Regions from separate parts of the Promicromonospora aerolata genome, predicted to be linked through region 4. Evidence: riboswitches for the same ligand, from Rfam matches in the RefSeq annotation. Region 4 holds a riboswitch; each other region holds the start of a gene.
The links. Region 4 has a riboswitch for thiamine pyrophosphate ahead of ACFSL2_RS18895 (thiamine ABC transporter substrate-binding protein). Riboswitches for the same ligand answer to the same signal wherever they lie in the genome.

Region 1: it holds a riboswitch for thiamine pyrophosphate, as region 4 does, so the genes downstream of both, thiC (phosphomethylpyrimidine synthase ThiC) here and ACFSL2_RS18895 (thiamine ABC transporter substrate-binding protein) in region 4, are expected to answer to the same signal.
Region 2: it holds a riboswitch for thiamine pyrophosphate, as region 4 does, so the genes downstream of both, thiO (glycine oxidase ThiO) here and ACFSL2_RS18895 (thiamine ABC transporter substrate-binding protein) in region 4, are expected to answer to the same signal.
Region 3: it holds a riboswitch for thiamine pyrophosphate, as region 4 does, so the genes downstream of both, thiD (bifunctional hydroxymethylpyrimidine kinase/phosphomethylpyrimidine kinase) here and ACFSL2_RS18895 (thiamine ABC transporter substrate-binding protein) in region 4, are expected to answer to the same signal.

What each region holds. Positions count from the first base shown of each region.
Region 1 covers NZ_JBHUHF010000001.1:3,067,570-3,075,062, reverse strand. Annotated here, with positions in the region: gene ACFSL2_RS13780 (hypothetical protein) at 1-220, opposite strand, end outside; gene ACFSL2_RS13775 (hypothetical protein) at 249-992, opposite strand; gene ACFSL2_RS13770 (ABC transporter ATP-binding protein) at 989-1,744, opposite strand; gene ACFSL2_RS13765 (C39 family peptidase) at 1,919-3,265, opposite strand; TPP riboswitch at 3,393-3,498, shown strand; gene thiC (phosphomethylpyrimidine synthase ThiC) at 3,493-5,292, shown strand; gene ACFSL2_RS13755 (LacI family DNA-binding transcriptional regulator) at 5,370-6,512, opposite strand; gene ACFSL2_RS13750 (MFS transporter) at 6,624-7,493, shown strand, end outside.
Region 2 covers NZ_JBHUHF010000001.1:592,610-600,102, forward strand. Annotated here, with positions in the region: gene ACFSL2_RS02610 (CARDB domain-containing protein) at 1-2,889, shown strand, start outside; gene thiE (thiamine phosphate synthase) at 2,974-3,621, opposite strand; TPP riboswitch at 3,700-3,802, shown strand; gene thiO (glycine oxidase ThiO) at 3,804-4,994, shown strand; gene thiS (sulfur carrier protein ThiS) at 4,991-5,254, shown strand; partial or broken gene ACFSL2_RS02630 (thiazole synthase) at 5,257-6,077, shown strand; partial or broken gene ACFSL2_RS02635 (ThiF family adenylyltransferase) at 6,074-7,269, shown strand; gene ACFSL2_RS02640 (hypothetical protein) at 7,288-7,493, opposite strand, start outside.
Region 3 covers NZ_JBHUHF010000001.1:1,864,162-1,871,654, reverse strand. Annotated here, with positions in the region: gene ACFSL2_RS08495 (RyR domain-containing protein) at 1-815, shown strand, start outside; gene dxr (1-deoxy-D-xylulose-5-phosphate reductoisomerase) at 829-2,001, shown strand; gene thiD (bifunctional hydroxymethylpyrimidine kinase/phosphomethylpyrimidine kinase) at 2,011-2,895, opposite strand; TPP riboswitch at 2,885-2,981, opposite strand; gene ACFSL2_RS08480 (TetR/AcrR family transcriptional regulator) at 3,159-3,752, opposite strand; gene ACFSL2_RS08475 (aldo/keto reductase) at 3,876-4,904, shown strand; gene ACFSL2_RS08470 (SDR family NAD(P)-dependent oxidoreductase) at 4,951-5,934, shown strand; gene ACFSL2_RS08465 (hypothetical protein) at 6,038-7,493, opposite strand, start outside.
Region 4 covers NZ_JBHUHF010000001.1:4,239,672-4,247,164, forward strand. Annotated here, with positions in the region: gene ACFSL2_RS18870 (HAD-IIIA family hydrolase) at 1-1,047, opposite strand, end outside; gene ACFSL2_RS18875 (carbamoyltransferase family protein) at 1,044-2,717, opposite strand; gene ACFSL2_RS18880 (FAD-dependent oxidoreductase) at 2,861-4,291, opposite strand; gene ACFSL2_RS18885 (PAS and ANTAR domain-containing protein) at 4,476-5,252, shown strand; gene ACFSL2_RS18890 (DUF4235 domain-containing protein) at 5,279-5,560, opposite strand; TPP riboswitch at 5,598-5,702, shown strand; gene ACFSL2_RS18895 (thiamine ABC transporter substrate-binding protein) at 5,697-6,782, shown strand; gene ACFSL2_RS18900 (ABC transporter permease) at 6,758-7,493, shown strand, end outside.

The DNA.
Region 1 (7,493 bases), 1.2 Mb from region 4:
CCACGAACTGCGTCGGATCGGCGGTGATCGTCTGCCCGGCGAACCGAGGGTCGGCGAGCCGGGACCGCATGCTGAACGAGAGCAGCGCACCCGTGCCGATGATCACGAGCAGCGCGACGGCGGCGAGCACGCGGTGCGAGAGCAGCGTCCACAGCTTCACGGCCTCGGCGGCGACTGCGCCGATGAAGAGGGGACGGGCCGGGGTGCTTCGGCGGGTCACCGGGTTACCTCCAAGGTGCGTGTAGTGGTCAGACATCTCGGCCTCGCAGCGTGACGACGGCACCGGCGAGTGCGGCTGTCGTCCAGGCGAGCAGGATGGCGTAGCCGCCCCAGGGCGTGAGCTCGGTGGCGGCGCCGTCGGGCGCGAGGAGCAGAACGCCCGCCGACGCCGGTAGGTAGACCGAGAGCTCCCGCACCTCCGGCACCGGGATCATGGCGGCGACGAACGGCATGACCCACAGGAACCCGACCACCGCGAGGATCGAGCCCGCGAGGTCACGGACGATCGCCCCGATCGCGAGCGCGAGCACAGCGATGGTGCCCAGGTACAGCCCTGCGCCGGCGACCAGCCGGACCGTGAGGGTGAGTTCCACGCCCAGGTCGGTTCCCGAGGCAGAGGCCAGGGCGAAGGCCGTCGCGCCGCCGGTGGCGCCGGCGACGAGTCCGACCGTGCCGACGACCGTGGCCTTCCCGGCCAGCACCGGCCACCGGGTCGGCACGGCCAGGAACGTGACCTTGCTCGTGCCTGATGCCCACTCCGAGCAGATCATCACGACGGCGAGCACCGCCAGCACGAACTGCGCCCACGGCACTCCGGCCAGCAGCTCGGTCGGCGTCGGCGCGGGGACCGCGCCGTCGCGGTCCTGGGCCGACAGCAGCATCGCGGCAAGCCCGATGATCATGGCGAACGCGACGGCTACGGTCACCGGGTGCGACGGGAGCGAACGGAACTTCACCCATTCGGCGTGTACTGCCCGTGTCGCGACCGTCACGACCGGACTCCGTCCGCGCCGCCGGCGTGGTCCTTGCCCGCCTTGCCGCCGTGGTATTCGACGGCGTCCCGGGTGAGGTCGATGTAAGCCTCCTCGAGCGTCCGACCGGCGTGGGAGGTCAGCTCCGCGATCGACGCGTCCGCGATCAGCTCGCCTCGCCCGATCACCACCACGTGGTCGGCGACCAGTGCCAGCTCGCTCAGCAGGTGGGAGGACAGGAACACCGTGCGGCCCTCGGCGGCGAGCGATCCCAGCAGTCCGCGGATCCACGTCACCCCCTCCGGGTCCAGCCCGTTGACGGGCTCGTCCAGGATCAACGTGTGCGGGTCACCGAGCAGTGCGACGGCGATGCCGAGGCGCTGGCTCATCCCGAGGGAGAACTTCCCCGCCTTGAGCCGGGCGGCACTCTCGAGCCCGGTCAGCTCGAGCACCTCGTCGATTCTTGCCCGGGAGAAACCGTGCGTCGCGGCAACCGTGCGCAGATGGTCGACGGCGCGGCGGGACCGGTGCGCGGACGTCGCGTCGAGCAGGGTCCCGACCTCGCGCAGCGGAGCACTCAGCTTGGCGTACCGCGTTCCGTCGATCAGTGCCCCGCCGCGGGTGGGCCGGTCGAGGCCCACGATCGAGCGCATGGTCGTGGACTTGCCCGCCCCGTTCGGCCCGAGGAACCCGGTCACCTTGCCCGGCCGTACCTCGAACGACAGGTCACGCACCGCCCAGGTGCGCCCGTACCGCTTTCCCAGTGACTGCACCTGAATACCCATCGACGACCTCCGGTCTGCGAACGACTTGCGTCGACGCTACGGAGCCGTCCTGGTGCGGCGATGCCACCCCTGGGTTGAACTCGTGCTCTCGTCGGGGTCGAGCTTGTCGAGGCCAGGCCTCGGCAAGCTCGACCAACGGAAGTACGACCGGCGCCTACGCCATCACCAGTTCGCGGTGACCCCCGGGAGGTTGCGCGGCAGCTTGACGTCCCTCGGGTGGTAGACGTACGTGATGCCGTCGGTCGAGGTCTGCCAGACACGTTCGAAGTTCTCCCGCGTGTACACCGAACGCACCGCCTCGTTGCTCGCCTTGTTCGGGTCGTTGATGACGGGGTCGCCGTCAGCGGTGAACCCGACCAGCGTGACGATGTGCCCGTTGGTGCCGTATCCGGCCTCCGGCATCTCTGCCTCCTCGAAGTTGATCGAGAGGATGAGCGGGATCCCGGCCTCGATGAACTTCTCGGCCTCCGCGAGGGAGCGCAGCCGGGTCACGAACGACTCCAGGCCGAACGTGCTCGCGTACGCCGCGTTGAAGGGCCAGTTGCCGGCGCCCTCGTACGCGTAGTCCCAGGTGTGCATGGCGGCGTAGTCGACCTGCGGGTCACCGTTCGGCGCCTCGATGCCCTCCAGCTCCTCGGCCGGGACCTCGAGTCCGTAGGAGTAGAGCACCATCGTGGACGACGTCGGCGAGCACCACACCTGACCGCCACCGCCGAACTCGGGGTACTCGCCGCGGTGGATGTTCTGGCTGTACCGCGGCACGTCGAGCTCGACCGCGCGCCCGAGCGTGAAGTCGGTCGTGCCCGAGTAGTGCGAGTCGGGCAGGTACTCGTTGGTCATCGTGCTCACCGTGTCCAGCCGCGGGGAGACCCGGGTGCCCTCCGGCCGGTACAGCGTGGCCCGGGTCTGGAACGCGTTCGGCTCGTGGCCGGACTTCGCGACGTAGGTGTCCGTGAAGAGGTACGCGTCGGCGTCGGTCTGGCCGTTCACGGACGTGCGGTGGATGTCGCCGACGCTGCCGTCGGCGGGTGCGAACTCGTCGCCCGACGCCCAGCGGCTCATCACGAACCACTTGGTCCACGTGCCGTCGGCCTTGCGGCCGCGGAACTCGATCTCCACCCAGGTGCCCGTGGGCGTGACGGCGTTCCACGAGCTCACGGACTCGTCGATCGGGTACTCCGTCTCGACCACCGGCGACGTCCACCTGCCCGTCTCGTAGGTGACGGGGGTGCCGTCACCGAACGGGTCGGTGTACTCCACGGTGTCGCCCGCGCTCCGCAGCACGAGCCCGCCCTTGGCACCCGGCCGCAGGTTCACGGAGCTGCCCGCGCGCAGCTCGCCATACCCGTCCCAGGTGGTCAGCGTGATCTGGTTGTCCGACGCCGTCGTGCCTGCCTCGGGCGCGCCCGTCGCCGGCACCGCACTCGCCACGATTCCTGCTTGCACCACGAGCGCTCCTGTCGCTGCCAGCGCGAACGCCCTCGTTCGCAGCTCTCTTCGGTTCGACATGCCTGCCTCCATGTCCCGGGCCCACTACTGGGTGGAGCGAGCCGTTGACCTTCCTTACCAGAACCGCGGCCGGGACAGAAGGGTTTACCCGCAGGTGATCGAGCCGCCGTCGGGTGCTAACGTCGTCGCGATCCCACGGGTGCCTCGCGCAGGGGCTGAGATCGGGCTGGACGGCCCGGGACCGTTGAACCTGTCCGGTTAACACCGGCGTAGGAAGCAGGAGTCTCATGATGGAGAACACCCAGTCCCGCATGCTCGCGTACGAGTACGACACCGCGCGGGACACGGCGCACGACGCCGAGCACCACCCGCAGCACGACGACGCCGGCCTGCGGGTGCCGGTCACCGAGATCACGCTGGCGCCGTCGCCCGACGGCACCCCGAACGAGCCAGTGCGGGTCTACCGCACGCAGGGACCGGGCTCCGACCCGGTGCGCGGGCTGCGGCCGGCCCGAGAACCCTGGGTCGTGGCCCGGGGGGACACGAAGGAGTACGACGGTCGCCGTCGTGACCTGACGGACGACGGCCGCGGCGCCGTCCGCCGGGGTGCCGCCTCTCAGGAATGGCAGGGCGAACGACGTCGGCCGCGCCGGGCCGTCCCCGGCCGGACCGTCACCCAGATGCACTACGCGCGCCAGGGCGTGATCACGCCGGAGATGCGGTTCGTCGCGGTGCGCGAGGGCTGCGACGTCGAGCTGGTGCGCAGCGAGGTGGCCGCCGGCCGGGCGATCATCCCGAACAACGTGAACCACCCGGAGTCGGAGCCGATGATCATCGGCCGGGCGTTCCTGGTGAAGGTCAACGCGAACATCGGCAACTCCGCCGTCCACAGCTCTATCGCGGAGGAGGTGGAAAAGCTCGAGTGGGCCACCAAGTGGGGCGCCGACACCGTCATGGACCTGTCCACCGGTGACGACATCCACACCACCCGGGAATGGCTCCTGCGGAACTCGCCGGTGCCGATCGGCACGGTGCCGATCTACCAGGCCCTGGAGAAGGTGAACGGCGACGCGAGCGCGCTGACCTGGGAGGTCTACCGGGACACCGTGATCGAGCAGTGCGAGCAGGGCGTCGACTACATGACCGTGCATGCCGGCGTGCTGCTGCGGTACGTGCCCCTCACCGCGGACCGCGTCACCGGCATCGTCTCGCGCGGCGGGTCGATCCTCGCCGGCTGGTGCCTGGCCCACCACCAGGAGAACTTCCTCTACACCCACTTCGACGAGCTCTGCGAGATCTTCGCGGCCTACGACGTCGCGTTCTCCCTGGGCGACGGGCTGCGCCCGGGATCGCTCGCCGACGCGAACGACGAGGCCCAGTTCGCCGAGCTCGACACGCTCGCCGAGCTGACGAAGCGCGCCTGGGAGCACGACGTCCAGGTCATGGTCGAAGGACCCGGACACGTCCCCTTCCACCTGGTGCGCGAGAACGTGGAGCGGCAGCAGGAGCTCTGCGACGGGGCGCCGTTCTACACGCTCGGCCCGCTCGTGACCGACATCGCGCCCGGGTACGACCACATCACCTCGGCCATCGGCGCCACCGAGATCGCCCGGTACGGCACCGCGATGCTCTGCTACGTCACGCCCAAGGAGCACCTGGGCCTGCCGGACCGGGACGACGTGCGCACCGGCGTGGTCACCTACAAGATCGCGGCGCACGCAGCCGACGTCGCCAAGGGGCACCCCGGTGCCCGTGACCGCGACGACGCCCTGTCCAAGGCCCGCTTCGAGTTCCGCTGGCGGGACCAGTTCAACCTCTCGCTCGACCCCGAGCTCGCCGAGGCATACCACGACGAGACGCTGCCCGCCGAGGCCGCGAAGACCGCGCACTTCTGCTCGATGTGCGGGCCCAAGTTCTGCTCGATGCGGATCTCGCAGGACATCCGCGATGAGTTCGGCGGGGCACAGAACCAGGCGGCGCTCGCGGACGCGGCGGCAGCTCAGGCGGAGGGCATGGCCAAGAAGTCGGCGGAGTTCCGCGCCGCGGGCGCCGAGGTCTACCTCCCGGCCCCCACTCTCCGCCCCTGACCACGCCACCACCGACCCTGCGTTGAGTGCGGGCTGTCTGCGGGATCAGCAGGCGCAGATCCGCAGATGGCCCGCACTCAACGCAGGGGGTCAGGGAGAGCGCTCAGGTCCGGGACCGGGCCCGTCGTCGTTCCTTCCACCAGGCTCACGGGGAGCACCACCGACTCCGGCTCCTCACCGGCGAGCAGGGCGATGACGGCCAGGCCGAGCGCCCGCCCCTTCTCGACGAGCGGCTGGTGCACGCTGGTGAGCAGATCGGGGGAGAGCCAGGGCAGGTCCAGCCCGTCGAACCCGGCCACGGACACGTCCTCGGGCACGCGGAGGCCGAGCTCCCGGGCCGCGATCACGGCGCCCGCGGCGAGCAGGTCGGAGTGCGCGATGATCGCCGTCGGACGGTCCCGGGCGGGAGCCCACTCGGACAGGATCTCGGTGGCGGCGTCGCGCCCGTGCTCCACGAGCGAGGCGGGCGTCTCCCAGGACATGACCGGCTCGATGACGTCCCGCACGCCGGCCAGCCGGTTGCGGGTGGGCGTGCGCTCCACGGAGGCGAGCCGGTCGGCGTCGACGAGACCCGCGCGCTCGTCCCGGCCGAACGGCAGCGCGATCTCGGCGATCCGCGTGTGGCCGAGCTCCACCAGGTGCTGGACGGCCTCGGCGGCACCCCGGCGGTCGTCGACGCTGACCACGGGGACGCCCGGCACGTGCTGGCCCTCGCCGATCACGACCGGGACGCCACGGCGCTGCAGGGCGGTGAGGGTCGGGTCGTCCTCCAGGGTGCCCCACACGAGCACCGCGACGTCCATCGCGGCGGCCTCCACGAGGGGGTCGACGGCGGGCGGCAGCCCGGCCTCGGCGGCGAGCCCCACGGAGTGCGCCGTGGTGCCCTGCGGCATACCGGGCACGAGCAGCACGCCGAGCCCTTGCTCGCCGATCGCGGAGACCAGCCCGTGCAGCACCTGGGTAGAGACCGGGTCTCGGAACGACCGGCCCAGCTGGTCCCCGATCACCACGCCGACGATCCCGGAGCGTCCCGACCGCAGCTGCCGGCCCAGCGGGTTGGGGCCGGAGTACTCGAGCTCGCGGGCCGCGGCCAGCACCTTCTCCCGGGTCTCCGGGGTGATGGGGCCCGCACCGGAGAACGCGAGCGACGCGGTGGAGACCGAGACACCCGCCAGCTCGGCGACCTTCGCGAGGGTCGGTCGTACGGTCTGGCGGTTCATCGCGGGTTCCTTCTCTCGATCGGCGCCGGCGGTGCAGTACCTGCGGAATCTGCTGGGCTGTTCCCAGGTTGTGGCTTACGGTCGGGAGATTCAATCGCACCAAGGAGTTCCGTGCCTACTGCACACGCCGCCGCTCGCGCGGTCTTCGTCGTCTTCGCTGCCAGTGGGTTCGCGTTCGCGAGCTGGGCGTCGCGTCTTCCGGCGGTCCGGGACGGCCTGTCCTTCTCCGAGCAGGAGATGGGTCTGCTGCTCCTGACCGGATCCCTCGGCTCGGTCGCCGCGATCCCGCTCTCGGGGCTGGTCGCCGAGCGGTTCGGTACCGCACGGACGGTGGTCGCCTTCGCGGGCGTCCTCGTGATCGGACTGGCTGTCGCAGGGTACGGCGTCGTCACGGACGAGCACCTCGCCGTGCGGCTCGGCCTGATCCTGTTCGGTGTGGGTGCCGGAGTCTGGGACGCCGCGATGAACCTCGAGGGCGCAGCCGTGGAACAGCGGCTCGGCCGCGCGGTGATGCCGGTGTTCCACGCCGGGTTCTCGTTCGGCACGGTGCTCGGCGCCGGCCTCGGTGCTCTGGTGGCCACCCTCGGGGTGGAGGTGGTCTGGCACATCGTGGCGGCGGGCGGCCTGGCCCTCGTGTCGGTGCTGATCGCCGTGCGCTACTTCTCGCCGAGCGTCGTCTCCGCGGCCGTGCCCCATGGCGTCCCCGTCGCGGAGGCGGGCAGCGCGGACGGCGCCGACCCGGGAGCAGTGACGCCGCCGACGTCGGGCATCGCGGGGCTGATCGCCGCCTGGCGGGAACCGCGCACGCTCGCCATCGGGCTGGTCGTGCTCGCCGCGGCCCTCACCGAGGGTGTCGCCAACGACTGGGTGAGCCTTGCCGTCGTGGACGGCTTCGGCACGTCCGACGGGATGGGTGCGGTGGGCCTGGCGGTCTTCCTCACCGCCATGACGACGGCCCGGCTCGCCGGGACCCGCGCCATC
Region 2 (7,493 bases), 3.6 Mb from region 4:
CCCACCGGGGGCGGCGACCCCACCGACCCACCCACTGACCCGCCCACCGATCCGACCGGCACCAACTACGCGAAGGACCGGCCGGCGTCGGCGTCGTCCACCGAGTGGTCGTACGTCGCGGGTAACGCCGTCGACGGCCGGACCGATACGTACTGGGAGGGCGCGGGCGGGCAGTACCCGTCGACCCTCGACGTCTCCCTCCCAGCGCCCACGCAGGTCAGCAGCCTGCGCGTCCGGCTGAACCCCGACGGCGCGTGGGGTCCGCGCACCCAGACGTTCTCCGTCCAGGGCCGCTCGGGCACCGGCGCCTGGCAGGAGCTCGAGGCGTCCGCCGGGTACGCGTTCGCACCCGGCAGCGGCAACCTCGTGGACGTCCCCCTGACCGGGACCGTCACCGACGTGCGCCTGCGCTTCACGGGCAACACCGGTGCGGGCAACGGTCAGGTCGCCGAGTTCGAGGTCTACGGCGCCCCCGCGCCCAACCCCAACCTCACCGTCACCGCGGTGACGGCGTCCCCGGAGTCGCCGACGGCGACCACCCCCGTGACCCTCACGGCAACGGTCGAGAACACGGGTGTCCGGGCGTCGTCGGGCACCTCGCTCGACGCGAGGCTCGGCGGCACCGTGGTCGGCTCGGCGGACGTCGCGGCCCTGCAGCCCGGTGCGAGCGCCCAGGTGGAGGTCGAGGCCGGTACCCGCCCCGCGGGGGAGTACACGGTGGGCGCGGTGGTCGACCCGGCGAACACGGTGGCCGAGCAGGACGAGACCGACAACGCGTTCACCGCCGCGGCGAAGCTCGTGGTGGACGAGGCGCCCGGCCCCGACCTCGAGGTCGTCTCCGTGTCGTCGAACCCGGCCAACCCCGCCGTCGGCGCGGATGTGAGCTTCACGGTCCAGGTGCGCAACCGCGGGAACGAGCAGGCAGCCGCGGGCTCGGTGACCCGCGTCGTCGCGGGCGCGAGCACGCTGAACGCCACGACACCGGCGGTCCCGGCCGGGGAGACCGTCTCCGTCACGCCGGACGGGGCGTGGACGGCGACGAACGGCGGGGCCACGGTGACCGCGACGGCCGACGCGACCGACGTCGTCGACGAGACGAACGAGGACAACAACACCGGCACGCTCGCCGTGACCGTGGGCCGCGGCGCGGCCGTCCCGTACACCACCTACGAGGCGGAGGACGGCCGGTACACCGGCACGCTCCTGCAGACGGACCCGCTGCGCACGTTCGGCCACACGAACTTCGCCACCGAGTCGTCGGGCCGCGAGTCCGTGCGGCTGAACGCCACCGGTGAGCACGTCGAGCTCACCTCCACGAACCCGACCAACTCGATCGTCGTGCGCAGCTCCATCCCCGACGCACCCGGCGGCGGGGGACAGGACAAGACCATCAGCCTCTACGCGGACGGCGAGTTCGTGCAGAAGCTGACGCTCTCCTCGAAGCACTCGTGGCTGTACGGGAACACCGACCAGCCCGAGGGCCTGACCAACACCCCCGGAGACGACGCGCGCCGCCTCTTCGACGAGTCCCACGCGCTGCTCGGCCGGTCCTTCCCCGCCGGCACCGTCTTCCGGCTCCAGCGCGACGCCGGCGACGACGCCGCGTTCTACATCATCGACCTGGTCGAGCTCGAGCAGGTCGCACCGCCGTCGGCCCAGCCGGCCGGATGCGTCTCGATCACCGAGTACGGCGCGGTGCCGAACGACGGGCTCGAGGACACGGACGCGATCCAGGCCGCCGTGACCGCGGACCAGGACGGCGAGATCGAGTGCGTGTGGATCCCGGCGGGGCAGTGGCGCCAGGAGAAGAAGATCCTCACGGACGACCCGCTGGACCGCGGCGTGCACAACCAGGTGGGCATCAGCGACGTCACGATCCGCGGCGCGGGCATGTGGCACTCCCAGCTGTACAGCCTGATCGAGCCGCACCTTGCGCCTGGCGTGATCAACCACCCGCACGAGGGCAACTTCGGGTTCGACATCGACGACAACGTCCAGATCTCCGACATCGCGATCTTCGGCTCCGGGCGCATCCGCGGGGGCGACGGGAACGCCGAGGGCGGCGTGGGCCTCAACGGCCGGTTCGGCAAGAACACGAAGATCAGCGACGTGTGGATCGAGCACGCGAACGTCGGCGTGTGGGTGGGACGCGACTACTCGAACATCCCGGAGCTCTGGGGCCCCGGTGACGGCCTCGAGTTCTCCGGCATGCGCATCCGCAACACCTACGCGGACGGCATCAACTTCAGCAACGGCACCCGCAACTCGACGGTGTTCAACTCGACGTTCCGCAACACGGGCGACGACGCGCTCGCCGTCTGGGCCAACCCCTACGTCAAGGACCGCAACGTCGACATCGGGCACGACAACGCGTTCCGCAACAACACCGTGCAGCTCCCGTGGCGCGCCAACGGCATCGCGATCTACGGCGGCTACGACAACTCGATCGAGAACAACCTGATCTCCGACACGATGAACTACCCCGGCATCATGCTCGCGACCGACCACGACCCCCTGCCGTTCTCGGGGACGACGCTCATCGCCAACAACGGTCTCCATCGCACCGGCGGGGCCTTCTGGAACGAGGACCAGGAGTTCGGCGCGATCACGATCTTCCCGCAGACGCACGACATCGTCGGCGTCACCATCCGGGACACGGACATCGTCGACTCCACGTACGACGGCATCCAGTTCAAGAACGGTGGCGGGAACATCCCCGACGTGCGGATCACGGACGTGCGGATCGACCGGTCCAACAACGGGTCCGGCATCCTGGCGATGGCCGGCGCTCGCGGCAACGCGATCCTGTCGAACGTGACTGTCACCAACTCCGCTGAGGGGGACATCGAGAAGGAGCCGGGCTCGCCGTTCGTGTTCACCGGCCAGTAGGCGCTGTCCACGACCAGGTTGACTTCGGTCACTTGGGATGAGATCGGTCGCTTGATTGACCGATCTCATCCCAAGCGACCGATCTCATCGAGTCGAACCAGTGACCCGGCGGCGTAGGGCGGCCGCGGCCGCGCGGGGGTCGGAAGCCCGGGTGATCGCACGGACGACGACGATGCGGCGCGCCCCGGCGTCGAGCACCTGGTCGAGCCGGGTGGCGTCGATGCCGCCGATGGCGAACCAGGGTGTGGCCGGCTCGCGGGCGGCGACGTCCCGCAGCAGGTCGAGGCCGACGGCGGCGCGGCCCGGTTTGGTCGGTGTGGCCCACAGGGGGCCGACGCAGAAGTAGTCGACGCGCGGGTCCGCCTCGGCGGCCAGCGCCTGGTCCAGGGTGTGCGTGGAGCGGCCGAGGACCGGCTCGTCGCCCAGCAGGGCCCGCACGGCGTGCGGCGGGAGGTCGTCCTGGCCCATGTGCACCACCGGCGCACCGCTCAGTCCCGCGATGTCGGCGCGGTCGTTGACGGCCCAGAGGGCGCCGTGCTCGGCGGCCACCCGGGCGACGAGCGCGTGCAGCTCGACCTCGCGGGCCGCGTCCAGGGACTTGTCCCGGAGCTGGACGACGTCGACGCCACCCTCCAGCGCCGCGTGCAGGAACGGTTCGAGGTCGTCCGTGTCCTGGCGCGCGTCCGTGCACAGGTACAGGCGGGCGTCTGCGAGTCGGGTTCGGGGGTCCACGAGCGCGAGTGTAGACAGACACCGCGCTCCGCCGTGCCTCCCGTCCCGGTCGGGGCACCCCGTGGGCGGGGCTATGGTTGTCGGGTGCACGGGAGCCCCGCACGGGGCTGAGAGGGCGTGAGCGCCGACCGTCGAACCTGATCTGGGTCATGCCAGCGAAGGGAGAACACGTGAGCAGTCATGTGAGCAGCCGAAGATGCGACGTCCTCGTCATCGGCGGGGGCATCATCGGGCTGACCGCCGCCTGGCGGGCGCTGGAGACCGGCGCGAACGTCGTCGTCCTGGACCCGGCGCCCGGTGACGGGGCCACGCATGCCGCCGCCGGCATGCTCGCACCCGTCATGGAGGCGGGCTTCGGCGAACAGGGCCTGGCCCGGTTGGGCACCGCCTCCCTCGCCCTCTGGCCGGCGTTCGCCGAAGCGCTCGAACGGGCCGCCGGGCTGCCGCCGGGCGCTGTCGGGCTGGAGACGACCGGCACGCTCGCCGTGGCCTACGACGGCGACGACCTGGCCGTGCTGCGCCGGCTGCTGGACCTGCACCGCGAGTGGGACCTCGGCTCGGCGGAGATCTCGCCCGACGAGGCACGGCGCCGCGAGCCCGCCGTCGGGCAGCGGCTGGCGGGCGCGGCCTGGGTGCCCCGCGACCACCAGGTCGACCCGCGTGCGGTGCACGACGCGCTCACCGCCGTCGTGGTGGCGCGTGCGAGCCTCGTCCGCCGCGCCGCGGTCTCGCTGACCTGGGCGGACGGCGCGGTCGTCGGCGCGGTCGACGAGGCGGGGACCAGGTACGCGGCCGGCACGGTGGTCCTGGCCGCCGGCCACGCGAGCGGCGCCCTGTTCGCGGGTGCGCCCACGCGCCCGGTGCCCGGCACCACGCTGCGCCTGGACGCCGACGCCGACCGGTCGCCCGCCGTCGTCGTGCGCGGCACCGTCCAGGGGCGCCCCGTCTACGCGGCGCCCCGCGCGGTGCGGCCCGACGGGCGGCGCGAGGTGGTCGTGGGGGCGTCGTCGGACGAGCGCGAGGACGACCACCTGACGCGCGCCGGCGACGTCTTCGCCCTGCTGCGCGACGCCCGCGTGCTCCTGCCCGGCCTCGACGACGCCGTGCTGCTGGAGACCACCACCCGGTCCCGGCCCGGCAGCCCCGACAACACACCGCTGCTGGGGTGGGCGGCCGACGGTCTCTACCTGGCCACCGGACACCACCGCAACGGCATCCTGCTCACGGCGCTGACGGCGGCCGCCGTCGACGAGGCGCTGGGTGCGGCACCGGGCGGCACCGAGGCCCTGGCGGCCGTCGAGGCCACGGCCCGGTTCGCGGACCCGCGCAGGTTCGCCGATGTTTACAGCACGACTCGAGGAGGCACAGCATGACCACGGCTCCGTCCACGCAGCACCCGCACCCCGAGGCGACCGGCACCGCCGTCGTCAACGGCGAGCCGTACCCGCTCGACGGCCCGCTGCCCATCGTCGACCTGGTCGCCCGGCTCCTGCCCGACCTCGTGGTCGACGGCGCGCCGCAGGGCGTCGCCGTCGCGCTGGACGACGCCGTCGTGCCGCGCGGCGCGTGGGGCACCACGCTCGTCCGGCCCGGCGACCGCGTCGAGGTCGTCACCGCAGTCCAGGGAGGCTGAGCATGGAGACACCACTCACCATCGCGGGCACGGCCCTTGGCTCGCGCCTCGTCATGGGCACCGGGGGAGCGGCGAGCCTGCTCGCCCTCGAGGACGCCCTCGTGGCGTCGGGCACCGAGCTGACCACCGTCGCGATGCGCCGGGTGTCCCGCCCCAGACCCTCGGACGACCCGGCGCGCACCGGCGACCCCTCCGTCTGGGGCTGCTTGCGCGCCTCGGCATCCGCGCCCTGCCGAACACCGCGGGCTGCTTCTCCGTGCGCGAGGCGGTGCTCACCGCGCAGCTCGCTCGCGAGGCGTGCGAGACCGACTGGATCAAGCTGGAGGTCATCGCCGACGACGTGACGCTGCTGCCCGACGCGATCGGCCTGGTCGAGGCGGCCAAGGCCCTGGTCGACGACGGCTTCACCGTCCTGCCGTACACGAACGACGACCCGATCGTCGCCCGCCGCCTGCAGGACGTGGGCTGTGCGGCGGTCATGCCCCTGGGATCGCCCATCGGCTCGGGGCTCGGCATCGCCAACCCGCGCAACATCGAGGCGATCGCCGCCGCCTCCTCCGTCCCGGTGATCCTGGACGCGGGCATCGGCACGGCGTCGGACGCCGCACTGGCCATGGAGCTCGGGTGCGACGGCGTGCTGCTCGCCACCGCCGTCACCCGCGCCGCCGACCCGGTGCGCATGGCCCGTGCCATGCGGCTCGCCGTGGAGGCCGGGCACGACGCCGCACACGCCGGACGCCCCCCGCGCCGGGAGCGGGCGCTCGCGTCGTCCCCGGCCGACGGCCTGGTGCACGTCGGCGACAACCTGGACCTGGCGCTGTGACCACGCTGCCCCCACTGGTCGGGACCGGCCGGGAGCTCGGCCGCGACGAGCTCGCCCGGTACGCCCGGCATCTCGTGCTGCCCGGCGTGGGTCCGGCCGGGCAGCGCCGGCTGGCGAACGCCCGCGTGCTGGTCGTGGGCGCCGGCGGCCTGGGCAGCCCCGCCCTGCTCTACCTCGCCGCCGCGGGGGTGGGCACGCTGGGCATCGTGGACGACGACGTCGTCGAGACCTCCAACCTCCAGCGCCAGGTGATCCACGGCACCTCCGACGTGGGTCTGGCCAAGACGGCGTCGGCGCGGGCGGCGCTCGCGGAGGTCAACCCGCACGTCGAGGTGGTCGAGCACCGCGAGCGCCTGACGACGGCCAACGCGCTCGGTGTGCTGTCGGGCTACGACCTGGTGCTGGACGGTACCGACGCCTTCGCCACCCGCTACCTCGTGTCGGACGCCGCCGAGGTGCTGGGGCTGCCGTGCGTCTGGGGCGCGATCTACCGGTTCACCGGACAGGTCGCCACGTTCTGGGGTGCGCCACCGGAGGGGACCGAGGGTGTGACCTACCGGGACGTGTTCCCGGACCCGCCCCCGCCGGCGCCTCGCCGGACTGCGCGGCCGGAGGCGTGCTCGGCGCGATGTGCGGCACCCTCGGCTCGGTCATGGCGACCGAGGCGATCAAGCTCATCACCGGGGCGGGGGAGAACCTGCTCGGGCGGCTCGCGACGTACGACGCGCTGGCCCTCACGTGGCGCCGGCTCACCGTCCGGCGGGATCCGGCCCGGGAACCCGTCACGGCGCTGCTGGCCGGCGACGGCGACGCGGACCCGTACGCGGTGCTCTGCGGGCTGCCGCCGTCGGACGGCGCGGCGGTCTCGGTACGGGAGCTGGCCGAGCTCCGCGCCGACGGCTCCGGGCCGGTGGTGCTCGACGTGCGGGAGCCGTGGGAGGTCGAGCTCGCCGCCCTGCCGGAGGCCCGGTTCGTTCCCTCGGGCGCCTTCGCCGGGGAGGACGCGACGACGGTGGTGGACGACGTCGCCGGCTGGGCGGCGGGCCGCCCGGTGCACGTGCTGTGCAAGTCGGGCGCCCGGTCCGCCGGCGTGGCGCGGCGGCTGCGCGACGCGGGGCTCGACGCGCGGTCGGTCGCGGGCGGCATCCTGGCCTGGGCGCGCGAGGTGGACCCGGCGATGCCTACCTACTGATGCCCGCCTGCTGAGAGGTCAGGGCCGCTGCGCCGCGGCCCACGCCTCCGGGCTCGCGACGTGGCTCGAGTGCCCGGCGGCGAGCACGGTGCGCAGCTCCGTGAGGTGCTCGGTGTCCGGGGGGAGGTCGAGGCCGTCGAGGATCTTCAGGGCGGGGCCGGGCTCGAGGTCGCCGAAGTAGTCGTGGTAGCTGCGCAGCAGGCCGCGGAACACCGCCGGCCGGA
Region 3 (7,493 bases), 2.4 Mb from region 4:
GCACGCCGGGGCGGGTCTACGTGTGCCACGACGACGACGGCGACGCGCTCCGCAGCGCGCTGCGGGACAGCGACCTCTGGCGCGCCGGCGACGGGGCCGTGGTGCTCCGGCTCAACCGGCTCGCGGGCCTGGGCGGGCTGTTCGGCACCCACGACGACGCGATCCTGGACGACCTCGGCGGGCGGCTCGACGTCGTCGAGCCCGGCACCCTGCTGCGCAAGGCGACAGCACCCGGCGTGCTGGTGCACGACGACGTCTACGACCTGATGGCCGTGTCCGCCCACCTCACCTACCTCCGCAACCAGCGGGCGCGCGGCGTCGCCTGGCAGAGCACCCCCGCGATGGTCTCGTGGGCCGACCTCTCCGACGACCTGCGAGCCGCCAACCGCGCGCAGGTGCGCGCCATCCCCGACCGGCTGCGGCAGATGGGCTGCACCGTCGCGCCCGCCGGCGACAACGACCCCGGCCGGATCCCCGAGCCCGTGGTGGACGCGCGGGCCGTGGACGAGCACGCACGGTGGATGGCGGACAAGGTGGCCGCCGGCTGGTCCTACGGACCCGAGCGGGACGACGTCCGCCGCCTGCACCCGGACCTGCGTCCGTGGGAGGACCTGTCGGAGCACGACCGGGAGAAGGACCGTGCGGCGATCCGTGCCATCCCGGTCATCCTGGCGGACTTCGGCCTGCACGTCGTCGCCCTCGACGACGACGCGGGCTTCGAGGCCGCGGACGAGCCCGTCCCCGACCCGCGCGGGGTGGTCCGCGGCTGGCGGATGTTCGGCCGGGGCCGTGCCGAGCAGCCGAGCGAGGGCTGACAGGATGGGGCCCATGCGAAGCGTCACCCTTCTCGGCTCCACGGGGTCCATCGGCACACAGGCGATCGACGTCATCCAGCGCAACCCGGACCGGTTCCGCGTGGACGCGCTGTCCGCGGGCGGCTCGGACCTGCCGGCGCTCGCCCGGCAGGCAGCCGCCCTGGGCGTCCGCGCCGTCGCCGTGGCCGACGCCGCCGCGCGGTCCGCCCTGACCATCCTGCTCCGCGAGGCGGGGGCGGACGGCGTCGAGGTGCTCGCCGGACCCGACGCCGCGTCGGACGTGGCGGGCCGGGGGAGCGACGTGGTGCTCAACGGCATCACCGGGTCGGTCGGTCTGCGCCCCACGCTCGCCGCGCTCGCTGCCGGTTCCAGCCTGGCGCTCGCGAACAAGGAGTCGCTCGTGGTCGGCGGCGCCCTGGTCAAGGCCGCGGTCCGGCACGAGGGGCAGATCGTGCCGGTGGACTCGGAGCACTCGGCGATCGCGCAGTCGCTCCGCTCGGGGTCCGCCGCCGAGGTGCGCAAGCTGGTCGTGACCGCGAGCGGCGGCCCGTTCCGGGGGCGTACGCGGGCCGAGCTGCGGGACGTGACGCCGGACCAGGCCCTGCGGCACCCCAACTTCTCGATGGGGCGCGTGGTCACCACCAACTCGGCGACCCTGGTGAACAAAGGGCTCGAGGTGATCGAGGCGCACCTGCTGTTCGACCTGCCGTTCAGCGCGATCGACGTCGTGGTGCACCCGCAGCAGATGATCCACTCGATGGTCGAGTTCGCCGACGGCTCCACCATCGCGCAGGCGGGGCCGCCGCGGATGCTGGTGCCGATCGCGCTCGGCCTGTCCTGGCCGGACCGGCTGCCGGACGTCGACGTGGCGATCGACTGGACCAAGGCCGCCACCTGGGAGTTCACCCCCCTGGACGACGAGGCCTTTCCGGCCGTCCGTCTGGCCCGGCAGGTGGGTGCGGCGGGCGGCACCCACCCGGCCGTCTACAACGCGGCGAACGAGGTGTGCGTGGACGCGTTCCACGACGGTGCCATCGGGTTCCTCGACATCGTCGACACCGTGGCCGCCGTCGTGGAGGAGCACGCGTCGACCGGAGCGGGCGACGCCTCGTCGGTCGAGGGAGTGCTGGAGGCCGACGCCTGGGCGCGTCGCCGTGCGCAGGAGGTCCTCAGCGCCGCCCGCTGAGTCCGGTACTCACCGGGCGGCGTGGGAGTGGTTGACCGGGCCGTGCCCGTCCCACGGGCCCGGCGCCGTGCCGGTACCGCCGATGACCAGGTCGTCGGCGGCACGGAGGGCCCCGGTCAGGTAGTCCTTCGCGGCGCGTACCGCGGGTTCCCACGTGTCGTACCGCGGCCGCAGGACGGCGCACGCCGAGCTGAGCGTGCAGCCGGTGCCGTGGGTGTTCCTGGTGGCGATCCGGGGCGCGGCCAGGGCGACGACGCCGTCCGGCGCCGCGAGGTGGTCCACCGACTCGGCGGAGCCGAAGTGCCCACCCTTCACCAGGGCGAGCCGGGCCCCGAGCTTGAGCAGCGTGCGTGCCTGGTCGGCGGCCTCCGTGGCGTCCCTCGCCTGCTCGACGCCGAGCAGCACGGCTGCCTCGGGCAGGTTGGGCGTGACCAGGTCGGCCAGGGGGAGCAGCTCGTCGCGCAGCACCGCCTCGGCGTCGGGCGCGAGGAGCCGGTGGCCCGACGTCGAGACCATCACCGGGTCGAGCACCACGTACGGCGCGGGCCCGGCGGACCGCAGCTCGCGCAGGGCCGCCGCGATCGCCCGGGCCACCACGGCGTCCGTCGTCATGCCGATCTTCACCGCGTCCACCGCCACGTCGGCGAACAGGGTCGCCAGCTGCGCGGTCACCATGTCGCCGGGCACGGGCATGACGCGTGCCACCCCGGTCGTGGACTGCGCCGTCAGGCCCGTGAGCACCGCACAGCCGTAGCCGCCGAGTGCCGCGAAGGTCTTCAGGTCGGCCTGGATCCCGGCCCCGCCGGAGGGGTCGGAACCGGCGATCGTCAGCGCCACGACCGGATGACCGGGCGGGCGGGTCCGTACGACGGCGTGGGGCAGAGCAGAGCCCATGAGGCGTCCCTTCGCTAGCACTACCTAGATCAGGTTCCACGGGTGCTTCTCAGCCAGGCTGTCGCCCGGCGCCCCGCGCCAACGGACCCACCCTAGGGCCGGGACGGTGGTGTGCGGAACGTGTCCGGGTCGAGGGGGCGGTAGGGCACGGGGACTGCGGCCCTGACTCGCGGTACTCGGTACGGCGAGTCAGGGCCGCAGTCCGCCGTTCAGCCGCAGTCCGCCGTTCAGCCGCAGTCCGCCGTTCAGCCGCAGTCCGCCGTTCAGGAGCCGGACGGGCTCGAGCCCGCACCGTGCTGCAGCCCGTCGACCAGTAGATCGAGCATGCGCCGGCCGTGGCCCGGCTCCTCGTCCTCCATGGGCAGGGACAGCTTCGAGACCGCGTACAGGAGGTCCTTAGGGCTGGCCACGGCGCGGATCTCGCCGGACTTCGTCGCGGCGTCGAGCAGCGAGCCGAGCGCCGGGCCCAGCCGCCCGAGGAAGTAGGCGGGAAGGGCGTCGAACGCGGGGTCGCCCGAGTGCAGGGACGACGCGAGCCCGCGCTTGGTGACCAGGAACTCCGTGTACCGGTGCAGCCACTTCTCGAGCGCCTCGACCGGCTCGTGCACCTCGGCGAGGGCCGGGGCGGCGTCCGCGCAGGCGTCGACCTCGTGCTGGAACACGGCCTTGACCAGGTCGGAGCGCTTGGGGAAGTGCCGGTACAGCGTGCCCACCCCGACGCCCGCCAGGTCGGCGATCTCCTTGGCCGGCGCGTCCACGCCGGACGTGCCGAAGGCGGCCTTGGCCGCGTCCAGCAGTGCGTCGACGTTGCGCCGCGCGTCGGCGCGCCGCGGCCGCGGCGCTGTGTTCTGGGTCACTTCGCTCCGATCCCTTGCTATCCGGAAAGGCTTTCCATATAGTTTCTGGAAGAGCGTTCCGCTTAGGTCGAGTCTACGACATCGCGCATGCGCTCACCAGACCTCGAACCCCAGGAGGACTCCATGCAGTACCGCAACCTCGGGCGCACCGGAATCAAGGTCAGCCCCTACGCGCTCGGCGCGATGATGTTCGGCGCCGTGGGCAACACCGACCACGACGCCTCGATCAAGATCATCCACAAGGCCCTCGACGCCGGGATCAACGTCATCGACACGGCCGACGCCTACTCGCACGGCGAGTCCGAGGAGATCGTGGGCAAGGCGCTCAAGGGCCGGCGCGACGACGTGGTGCTGGCCACGAAGGTGCACCTGCCCATGAGCGACGACCCCAACCACCGCGGCAACTCCCGCCGCTGGATCATTGCCGAGGTCGAGAACTCCTTGCGCCGCCTGGGCACCGACCACATCGACCTCTACCAGATCCACCGGCCCGACCCCGAGACCGACGTCGAGGACACGCTGGCGGCGCTGACCTACCTCATCAACTCCGGCAAGGTGCGGGCCATCGGCTCGTCCACCATGCCGGCCGCCGACATCGTCGAGGCGCAGTGGGTGGCCGAGCGGCGCGGGCTGGAGCGCTTCCGCTCGGAGCAGCCGCCGTACTCCATCCTGAACCGCGGCATCGAGCGGGACGTGCTGCCCGTCGCCCAGCAGTACGGCATGGGCGCCCTGGTCTGGAGCCCGCTGGCCGGCGGGCTGCTCACCGGTCGGTACCGCAGGGGTCAGGCCAACGACACGCACCGCGCGCAGTACGGGTTCGAGCACCTGCGCGACGAGCACCGCCTCGACGTCGTGGAACAGCTCATCCCGGTCGCCCAGGAGGCCGGAGTGCCCCTGAACCACCTTGCCATGGCGTTCGCCATCGCCCACCCCGGCGTCACCTCCGCGATCATCGGCCCGCGCACCATGGAGCACCTCGACAGCGCGCTCGCGGGCGTCGAGGTGGCCCTGAGCGACGAGCTCCTCGACCGGATCGACGCCATCGTCCCGCCGGGCACCGACGTCGGCCGCCTCGACATGGCCTACGACCCGCCGGCCCTCCAGCAGGCGCCCCTGCGCCGTCGGCCCGCCGACCAGCGGGCGGCGGCCTGACCGTGCACGGCCGGGCCGCACGGCGTCCCACGCGAGAGGAACTGTCATGACGCACCAGCAACAACCCATCGGGACAGGGTTCACAGCGGCCTCGACGGTCGACGACGTGCTGGCCGGCCTCGATCTGACCGGCAAGAACGTCATCGTCACCGGGGGGCACTCGGGACTCGGCCTGGTCGCCACCCGGGCGCTGGCCGGGGCCGGCGCCTCGGTCACCGTCGGCTCACGCGACACGGACCGCGCGGCGGCAGCCGTCGCCGGCATCGACCGGGTCGAGGTCAGCCGGCTCGACCTCATGGACCCGGCGTCCATCGACGTGTTCGTCGCGCGCTACCTCGGGTCGGGGCGCCCCCTGCACATCCTGATCAACAACGCCGGCTATCCGGCGCCCGCGGAGATCGTGCGGGACGGACGCGGCTACGAGGCGCAGTTCGCGACCAATCACCTCGGTCATTTCCAGCTCAGCCTGGGGCTGCACCCCGCATTGCGCGCCGCCGGCGGTGCTCGGGTCGTCACCACGACGTCGGGCGCGCAGCGGATGTCGGACATCCTGTGGGACGACCCGAACTTCACGCGCGGCGGCTACGACCCGGGCCTTGCCTACGCCCAGTCCAAGACGGCCAACGTGCTGTTCACGGTCGAGCTGGACCGGCGCTGGTCCGGCGACGGCATCCGCGCCTTCGCGCCGCACCCCGGCGTCATCGCCACGACGTCGTTCAACAGCGCGGTGGGTGTCGAGGCGCAGCGTGCCCAGGGCCTCATCGACGACGCCGGCCGGCCGGTGATCGACCCCGAACGCGGCAAGAAGACGGAGGCCCAGGGCGCCGCGACCATCGTGTTCGGCGCCACCAGCCCATTGCTGGTGGGAATCGGGGGCCTCTACCTGAACAACAGCGACGTCTCGCAGCTCGACGACGACCAGCCGCCGCCCACGGCGCAGGAGATCACGGCCGACGTCGTGTCCCACTCGGTCGACCCGGAGTCGGCGCGGCGCCTGTGGACCCTGACTGAGCGCCTCCTGGCGGGCTAGTGGATCTGGGCCAGATCCGTGCTACCCAGTGCGCGCTACCCAGTGATTGGGCCGGAAATCTCCGAGGTTTCGGGCCGAATCGCTGGGTAGGCGCGCCGCCGGCTCAGCGGCCCCGCGTCCAGTTGAACACCGCGATGCCCGTCACCAGGGCGCCCACCGTGACCAGGGCCGTGGCGGCGACCGCCTGGACGCCGTCGATCAGCGCGGCGTCCAGGGCGACCTGGACGGTGCCGATCAGGGCGTAGACCCCGGCGAACACGGTGATGGCCGAGAGCGTGCCGTCCATCAGCCGACGGCGTCCGCGCTCGCGCTTCGCCTCGGCGGCCCGCTCCCGGTCCCCGTGCAGGCGCTCCAGGGCGGCCAGGCGCGCGGCGATGGGCTCCTGCAGCAGCTCGCGTAGCCGCTCGGTGACCACGGCGGCCTGCTGCTCGAAGTGCGACGCCTGCAGCAGCTGGTTCAGCATCCTGGACTCCAGGGCGGAGGCGAGGAACGTGGGTGACGTGATGGTGGTCAGCGTGGTGCGCACCTCCGAGGCGAACTCGTGCAGGCGCAGCTGTTCGCGCGTCAGGCGTTCCTTGCGCTCCGCGAGGTCGGCGCCGTTGTTCACGTCGTGGTCGGCGAGCATGGTGGCGACGAGCCGCAGGTGATCCGCGAGCGTCGCGTTCCACGCGCTGAACAGCCCGTTGAGGCTGGCGACGAACTCCGCGAGCGAGCCGTACTGGGAGATCTTGAAGTGCGCGGTGCCCACCAGCGCGACGGTCGTCGAGTTGGTGGCCACGGCCACGACGTCGCCCAGATGGCGCACGCCCTCCAGCAGGACGGGGTTGCGCTGGCGCAGGGTCCAGTCGCACAGCGTGGCGGTGCCGTAGGAGACGGGCTGGAGCAGCACCTGGGAGCCGAACGCGGCCAGCAGCTCGTCGCCCATGTTGACCGGGGTGCGCTCCGCCGGGGCGGCGGCCGGCCCACGGCCCCGGCTCGCCTCGTAGACGGTGGTGACCACGTGCGCCCGGCCCTGGGCGATCTCGGTGCCCGCACGGACCAGGTCGGTCGTCGCGCGCTGGAGCAGGTCGGCCAGGTCGAACAGCCGCTCCGGCGGCGGTCCGTCACCGTGGTCGACGTCGACGGGCGCTCCGTCCGGAGTCATCCACCGCACCCGGATGTCGGCGTGGAGGTTGGACAGCCGGAACCGGGCGTCCCGGACCTGCTGCGGGGACTGGTCCTGTGCGGAGTACCGGAAGCGGACGTAGTGGTTGCCGAACTCGGTGAACCGCACATCGCAGGACAGCTCGGCGATGAACGACCCGTCGGGCTGCTCCAGGCGCACGTTCGGCATCGACATGGACACGCCGCCGTAGGGGCGCGCGGCCCGGTCGACGCTCGCCCACACATCGTCCATCTTGAGCCGGCCACGTACCGCGAGCGCCTGGACGCCGAGCAGCCGGGGCCGCTCGTCGCGGTCGGCGAGGGTGCGGATCGCTGCCACCGCGGCGGACGGCCGGATGTCCCGCAGGCCGAACGGGTAGATGTAGACGGTCCGTAGCCGGTCGAGCGTGAGCCAG
Region 4 (7,493 bases):
CGGCACCTCGCCGCCGAGCACCCGCCGCCACCGCCAGGTGCCGAGCACCCGCCGGCCGACGGCGGCGAACGGGATGAGCGCGCTCGTCAGGACCATCCGACGCAGCTCGGGGCCGTAGCCGTCGTCGCCGCGCCGGGGACCAGGCGCCAGACGCTGCGTGGCGAATGCCGCGGTGAGGCCCGCCCAGGCCGAGCCGGCGAGGACGGCGCTCGCGCGCGCCGCACGCCGGCCGGGGGAGGCCGGGCCGACGGCGGCGAGGCAGCTCCCGACCGCGGTCAGCCCCGCCGCGACGGTCGCGACGTGCCACGGCAGCCGGCCGCGGCCCGCTCGGGTCCGCGTGCGCCAGTCGCGGCCGTGGAGCGTGCGCAGCAGCGCGTCGTCCGCATTGCCCGCCTGGGCGCGCACGCTCGCCAGGTCGTCGGCGGGGCGTACGGGATGTTCGACGAACCGGACACCGTGCTCGAGGTCCCAGCCCGCGGTGCGCACGCGGAGAGCCAGGTCGGCGTCCTCGCGGTACGCCCGCCGGAAGCGCTCGTCGAATCCGTGGACCGTCCGTAGCGCTGACCGGCGGTAGACCATGTCGGCGGTCGCCCACGCCGCGGTCTCCAGGCCGGCGGTGTTGCGCTCGAGGTCGGTCGGCGGCCGGTGGCTCGGCAACGGCACGACGATCCTGCCCTGCACACCCGCCACGTCGGGGCCGGCCGTCGCCAGGTCCTGCTCCAGCGCCGCGGCCCAGCGCTCGGGCACCACCACGTCGTCGTCCAGGAAGGCCACCCACTCGGTCCGTACGCTGCGCCAGCCCACGTTGCGGGCGGCAGCAGGACCCCGCCCGCCGGTCCGGAGCACACGCACGCCCGGGACCGGGTCGCGGCCGAGGTCGAGGTCCTGGTTCCGCCCGCCGTCCGCATCCGGGAAGGGGCGGTCGTCGACCACGACCACGTCGAGCGGCTGCGGGCCACCGGCGCAGGCGGTGCGCAGCGAGCCGAGCAGGGCAGCCAGCTGGGGACGGCCCACGGTCGGGACGACGATCGAGTACGACGGGGTCACCCGACACCTCCGGACGGCTGCTCGGACGGGAACAGGTCCGCTCGCCGGACCAGGTGGGGACCGAGCACCAGCAGGTCGACGGGCGCCGAGCCGAAGAGCTCGAGCGCGTCCCGGGGGCTGTCGACCATGGGGCGGCCCGCTGTGTTGAGGCTGGTGTTGACCACGACCGGCAAGCCGGTGCGGGCACGGAACGCCCGGAGCATCGCCTGGAGCCGTGGCTGGGTGCCGTCCACCGTCTGGATGCGCGCCGTGCCGTCGACGTGGACCGTCGCAGGGATCCGGTCCCGCCACTCCGGGGCCACCTCGTGGACGAACAGCATGTAGGGGCTGGGGATCGGGCCGCCCGAGAAGATGTCGGCGGCGTCCTCCAGCAGCACCATCGGCGCGACCGGCCGGAACTGCTCGCGCCCCTTGACCACGTTGAGGCGCTCGGTGTTGGACCGGGGACCCGGGTTGGCCAGGAGCGACCGCTGTCCCAGCGCCCGCGGTCCGAACTCGGCCCGGCCGTCGAACCAGGCCACCATCCCGTCGTCGGCCAGCACGGCCGCTACCTGGTCCGGCAGGTCGGCGGGAGTCGTGAACGGCACGCGCGCGGTGCGCAGGGCCTCGGCCAGCTCGTCGTCGGACCACCAGCGCCCGAGTGCCGCCGAGGGCATGGGCTCGGTCCGCACGCCCGCCTCCGCCGTGAGCTGGAGGGCCGCGCCGAGGGCGGTGCCCGAGTCGCCCGCGGCGGGCTGGACCCAGACGTGCTCGAACGGGGTCTCGCGCCACAGCCGCGAGTTGGCCACGCAGTTCAGCGCGGTACCGCCGGCCATGGCCAGCACGGTGTCCCGGGTCTGCTCGTGCAGCGACGTGGCGAGCTCGACCAGCAGCTCCTCCAGGCGCACCTGGACGGACGCCGCGAGGTCCGCCTGGTCGGGCGGCAGTCCGCCGGACCCGGTGGGTTCCTGCAGCGAGCCGGGCGTGGCCGGCCGGGTCCAGCGCGACCAGTCGGGGGCCTCGGCCGCGAACCCGCCGTCGGGCGTGGTCCGCAGCACCTCGCGCAGCTCCGGCAGGAACCGCGGGCTCCCGTACGACGCGAGCGCCATCACCTTGTACTCGTCGCTGGACCGCAGGAAGCCGAGGTGCTCGGTGAGGGACTCGTACACGAGGCCGAGGGAGTGCGGCAGCTCCTGGCTCGCCAGCACCTCCAGCCGCCCGTCGGTGTACCGGCCCGCGAGGTAGGACGAGCGCTCGCCGCGGCCGTCGAGCGACATGACGCTGCACGTGCGGTACGGGGAGGCGAGCGCCGCCGATGCGGCGTGGGCCACCTCGTGGGGCACGAACCGTACGGTGGCCGGGTCGAGCCCGGGGAGCGCGGTGGCGATGAACTGCGGTGCTCGTTCGGCGTACCGCTGCCGCAGCCAGTCCCACGGGTCGGGCAGCCCCATCTCGTCCGACGGCTTGGCGAGCGCCGGGTCGAAGGAGTACGCGACCGCGTCCAGGTCCGTGGGCGTCAGCCCACCGACGTCGAGGCACCACCGCATCGCCTGCTCCGGTAGCTCCCAGGCAGCGAACGGGACGGGGCGCTTACCGTGCTTGCGCCGGCTGAACCGTTCCTCCTCGGCCGCGGCGACGACGTGACCGTCCACGACGAGCGCGGCCGACGGATCATGAAAGAGAGCGTTCACGCCGAGAACTCGCACAGTGACCTCCACAGATGGGTCGTCACCGGGCTTCTTCCGGTTCTCCTACGTTCTCCGGCTGCACAAGCACTCGCATCTCGAACCGCTTCTCGGCGGAACCGCTGGCGTCTGCACGGCATACCTGCTGGTCAGCGCCGTGCGAGGTCCTCCGTTGCGGGGCCTTCCAGCAGGGTTCCGTCCGCGGCGAACCGGGACCCGTGCACCGGGCAGTCCCAGGACTCCTCCTGGTCGTTCCACCGCACCACGCCGCCGAGGTGGGGGCAGATCCGGGACACGTGCACCGTTCCCGGCCGCCCGCCCGTGGGACGGGTGGTGGCACAGGCCCAGCCGGCGGTCTGCTCGCCGAAGGTCGCCGCCGTGCGGGGGGTCGGCCGGGCCGGGCGCGCCCAGGGCTCGAGCGTCGGCCCCCACTCGACGGGGTCGTCGAGGAGGCGGCCGGCGAGCGCCAGCCCGGCCGCGGCGCCGCTGGTGAGTCCCCACTTGGCGTAGCCCGTCGCGACGAGCACCCGGTCGTTGCCCGGTATCGCGGGGCCGACGAGCGGGAGGCCGGTGTCGCTGCTGTAGTCCTGGGCCGCCCACGCGTGCCGGGGCGCGCCGACGGGCAGGTGCGCACGGGTCCACGCGTCGAGGGCGGCGAGCCGTCGGTCGGGGTGGTGCTCCCTGCCGACGGTGTAGCCCTCGCCGCCCACCATGAGCAGGCCGCCTGCCATGCGCAGCGAGCGGACGGGGGAGCCCGCCGTGATCGACATGGTCTCGGTGAAGCCGGGCGGCAGCGCTCCGGGATCCGCGACGTCCCAGGTGGTGAGCAGGCTGCGACCGGCCTCCAGCCGGAGGAAGAGGCCGCCCAGGCGGCCGGGCGGGGTGCCGGTGGCCAGCACCACGCGGTCGGCGAGCACCGTGCCACGGGTCGTGCGGAGCGCGACGCCGGAGCTGAGCCGGCGTACCTGCCGCACCCGCACGCCGTCGTGGATCGGAACGCCGCGGGACCGCAGACGGGCGCGCAGCGCCGAGAGCATGCGCAGCGGGTCCACCTGGCCCTGCCCGGGCAGGCGTACGGCGCCGAAGGTCCGTGCGGGATAGGGCGGGTCCTCCTCCCACTGCGCCGCGAGGCTCTGGCGTGCGCAGGTGGCGAGCACGGCGTCGATGTCGGCCACCTCCTCGGGGGCGGTCGCCACCGTGAGGTCGTCGCGGTTGTCGACGGGTACGCCGAGGTCGCCGAGGACGCGGCGGAGCCACCCGAGGCCGGCGAACCCGGCCGCCAGGAAGTCCCGGACGACGTCGTCCCCGTACCGGGCGACCTGCGCGAGCCGCGTGCCCTGCAGCACCGACAGCTTGCCGGTCGAGCGAGCCGTGGTGGTGGTGCGCGCGGTGCCGGCGTCGAGCACCACGACGTTCGCCCCGCCGTCGGCCAGCAGCTGTGCCGTGACGACGCCGGTGAGCCCGGCGCCGACCACCGCGACGTCGGTGCGCAGCGGGCCCGCGGCCAGGAGGCTCGCCGTGCTCGTGCTCGGGCCCGTGGCGTCCGGCTCCGTCGCCTGGTCGTGGGGAGTCTCGCTCACGGTGCACCTCCGGGTGCCGGTCGGTCGCTGCGGGCGACTTCAGGCTGGCACGAGGGGCGGGCACTCGCAGCGTGCCGGCGCCGCGACTGCTCCCTCCGGCTGTCGAAGGAGGAGAACCGCTCTACAATCGATGCCGCGGAGTCATGAAGCGGCTCTCAGTCCACACCGGATCTGGGAGGTTGAGATGTCCTCTTTCAAGCAGCCCGCGCTCAGTGTGGTGGACGGCTCCGGAGGCGATGCGCCAGCACCGTCCCCGAGCTTCTCGGCGGGGGATCTGGCACATGCTCTGGGCCTCGGCACCAATCTGCTGGTCGGCCGCTTCCGCGTCGACCTGATGTCGGGCAGCTGGTGGTGGTCCGACGAGATCTACACCATGCACGGTTGGAAGCGGCACGAGGTGGAGCCCTGTCTCGAGGCGCTCCGCTCGCGCAAGCATCCGGACGACCGGAGCCGGATCGTCCGGGCCGCCGCCGAGGCGATGCGGGAGGGTCGGCCGTTCGCCTGCTCCCACCGCATCGTGGACCGCAAGGGTCGTACGCGGTCGGTGGTCGTGATCGGTCAGGGCCTGCGTGGTGGCCCGGACCAGGCACCGGAGCTGGTCGGTTACGTCGTGGACGCCACACCGGTCCAGAAGGAGGCGCTGACCCGCCGGTCGGAGGGCGTGGTGACCCGGGCGTTCGTGAGCCAGGCCGTGATCGAGCAGGCCAAGGGGGTCGTCATGGCGGTGCGCGGGGTCGACGACGAGACTGCCGGTCACCTGCTGCTCGAAGCCGCGAACCGCGTGAGCATCCCGTTGCGCCTCGCGGCGGACCAGGTCATGACCAGGCTGCACGCCGAGTCCGAGGAACCCGGCATCACGCAGGCAGCGCTGACGCGTGCGCTCGACGGTGTCGAGCCCGTGGGCCGACCGCGCGGGCACGACCCGTTGCTCACCCGGCGGCCACGCAAGGTGGCCGGCTGAACCGGATCCGGGCCTGGGCCGGCCGGCTAGTGCGCTGAGCGGCGGGCGGCGATCCGCAGGGCGGCCTTCGACGCGCCCTTCGCCGCCAGCCGCTTGGCGAACACCGCCGTGCCGGCGGCGACCGCCGCGAACACGGTGGCCTGCACCAGGTCCAGTTCCGGGTCGTCCGGCTTGTTGGGTGCGTCGTTGCCGGTCACGCCCTTCCAGATCATGCTGACCGCCTTTTGCGCGACCCAGCCGGCCGCGAGCGTCAGGGCGAGAGTGCCGACCTTCTCGGCGAGTGTCTGTTCCGTCTCAATCTGGGCCACCTTCACACCGTAGCCCCCGATGGGCCAGTAGGCTGCCTGGAAACGACAGGGGAGCGCCTCCCGGCGCTGAGAGTGCGGAAAACCGCAGACCCTTGAACCTGATCCGGGTCACACCGGCGGAGGAAGTCGAGGCACGATGTTGCGTCTTTCCGGTGCCCACGCGGGCACCCACCATGCTGGACCGGTCGCCGGGCTGCTCGCCGTGGCGCTCCTGCTCGCCGGGTGCGGCAGCTCCGGGTCCGGCGGTTCCGAGACCGGTTCGGGCGACCCGTCCGCGTCCGGCACCGTGACCCTCGTGACCCACGACTCCTGGGCGCTCGACGAGAAGCTCGTCGACCGGTTCGAGCAGGAGTCCGGTCTGACCCTCGAGGTCAGCGCGGCGGGCGACGCCGGAACCCTGGTGAACCAGCTGGTGCTCACCCAGGACGCCCCGCTCGGCGACGCCGTGTTCGGCATCGACAACACCTTCGCCTCCCGTGCGCTGGAGGCCGACGTGGTCGAGGAGTACACACCCACGGGGCTGCCCGACGGCGCCGAGCAGCTCGGTGGGGCACTCACCCCGATCGACCAGGGCGACGTCTGCGTGAACGCGGACGAGGCCTGGTTCGAGAAGTCCGACCTCGAGGTGCCGAAGACCCTGGACGACCTCGCGGACCCGAAGTACCGCGACCTGCTCGTGGTGACCAACCCGGCCACGTCCTCCCCCGGGCTCGCGTTCCTGCTGGCGACGATCGGCGCGTTCGGCGAGGACGGGTTCGAGAGCTACTGGACGTCGCTCGTGGACAACGGCGTCAAGGTCGCCGACTCCTGGGAGGACGCGTACTACGTGGACTTCTCGGGTGCGGGGGAGGGCGGCGAGCGCCCGCTCGCGCTGTCGTACGCGACGTCCCCCGCGTTCACGGTGAGCGAGGACGGCTCGGAGTCGACCACCAGCGCTCTGCTGGAGACGTGCTTCCGGCAGGTGGAGTACGCCGGCGTGCTCACCGGGTCCGATAATCCCGAGGGTGCGCGCGAGCTGGTCGACTTCCTGCTGACCGAGGACGTCCAGTCCGCACTGCCCGAGTCGATGTACATGTACCCGGCCGACCCGTCGGTGCAGCTGCCTGCCGACTGGAAGAAGTTCGCGCCCCAGGCCGACGCGCCGTTCGAGGTGGAGCCCACCGAGGTGAGCGAGCACCGCGACGAGTGGATCGAGCGGTGGACCGAGACAGTGCTCGGTTGAGCCGGCGCGGCACCACGGGCTCCGCACCGCTCCTCTGGGCGGTGGCGGTCGCGGTCCCGCTCGGCTTCCTCGGGACCTTCTTCGCCTGGCCTGTCATCGCGCTCGTGGTCCGCGGCTTCCTGCCCGACGGCATGCTCGACCTCACCGGGTTCACCGAGGTGCTCCTCCGGCCGCGCACGTGGCAGCTCGTCCGCTTCACGCTGACCCAGGCGGTGCTCGGCACCGCCTTCTCCGTCCTGCTGGGTCTGCCGCTCGCCTACCTGCTGTACCGGCGGTCGTTCCCCGGACGCAGCCTGGTGCGGGGGCTCGTGACCGTACCGTTCGTGCTGCCCGCCGTCGTGGTCGGCGTCGCGTTCCGCACCCTGTTCGCACCCGGCGGCACCCTCGGGTTCCTCGGCCTCGAGGAGTCGCTGGCCGGGATCGTCGTCGCGCTCGTCTTCTTCAACGTGTCGGTGGTGGTACGCACCGTCGGCGGGCTCTGGGAGCGCCTCGACCCGCGGACCGAGCAGGCCGCCGCGTCCCTCGGTGCGGGGCCCGTGCGGGTGTTCCGGACCGTGACGCTGCCCTCGCTCGCACCGGCGATCGTGTCGGCGGCCTCGGTCGTGTTCCTGTTCTGCGCCACGGCGTTCGGCGTGGTCCTGGTGCTCGGCGGCGTGCGGTACGGGACCATCGAGACCGAGATCTGGATCCGCACCACCCAGTTCCTGGACC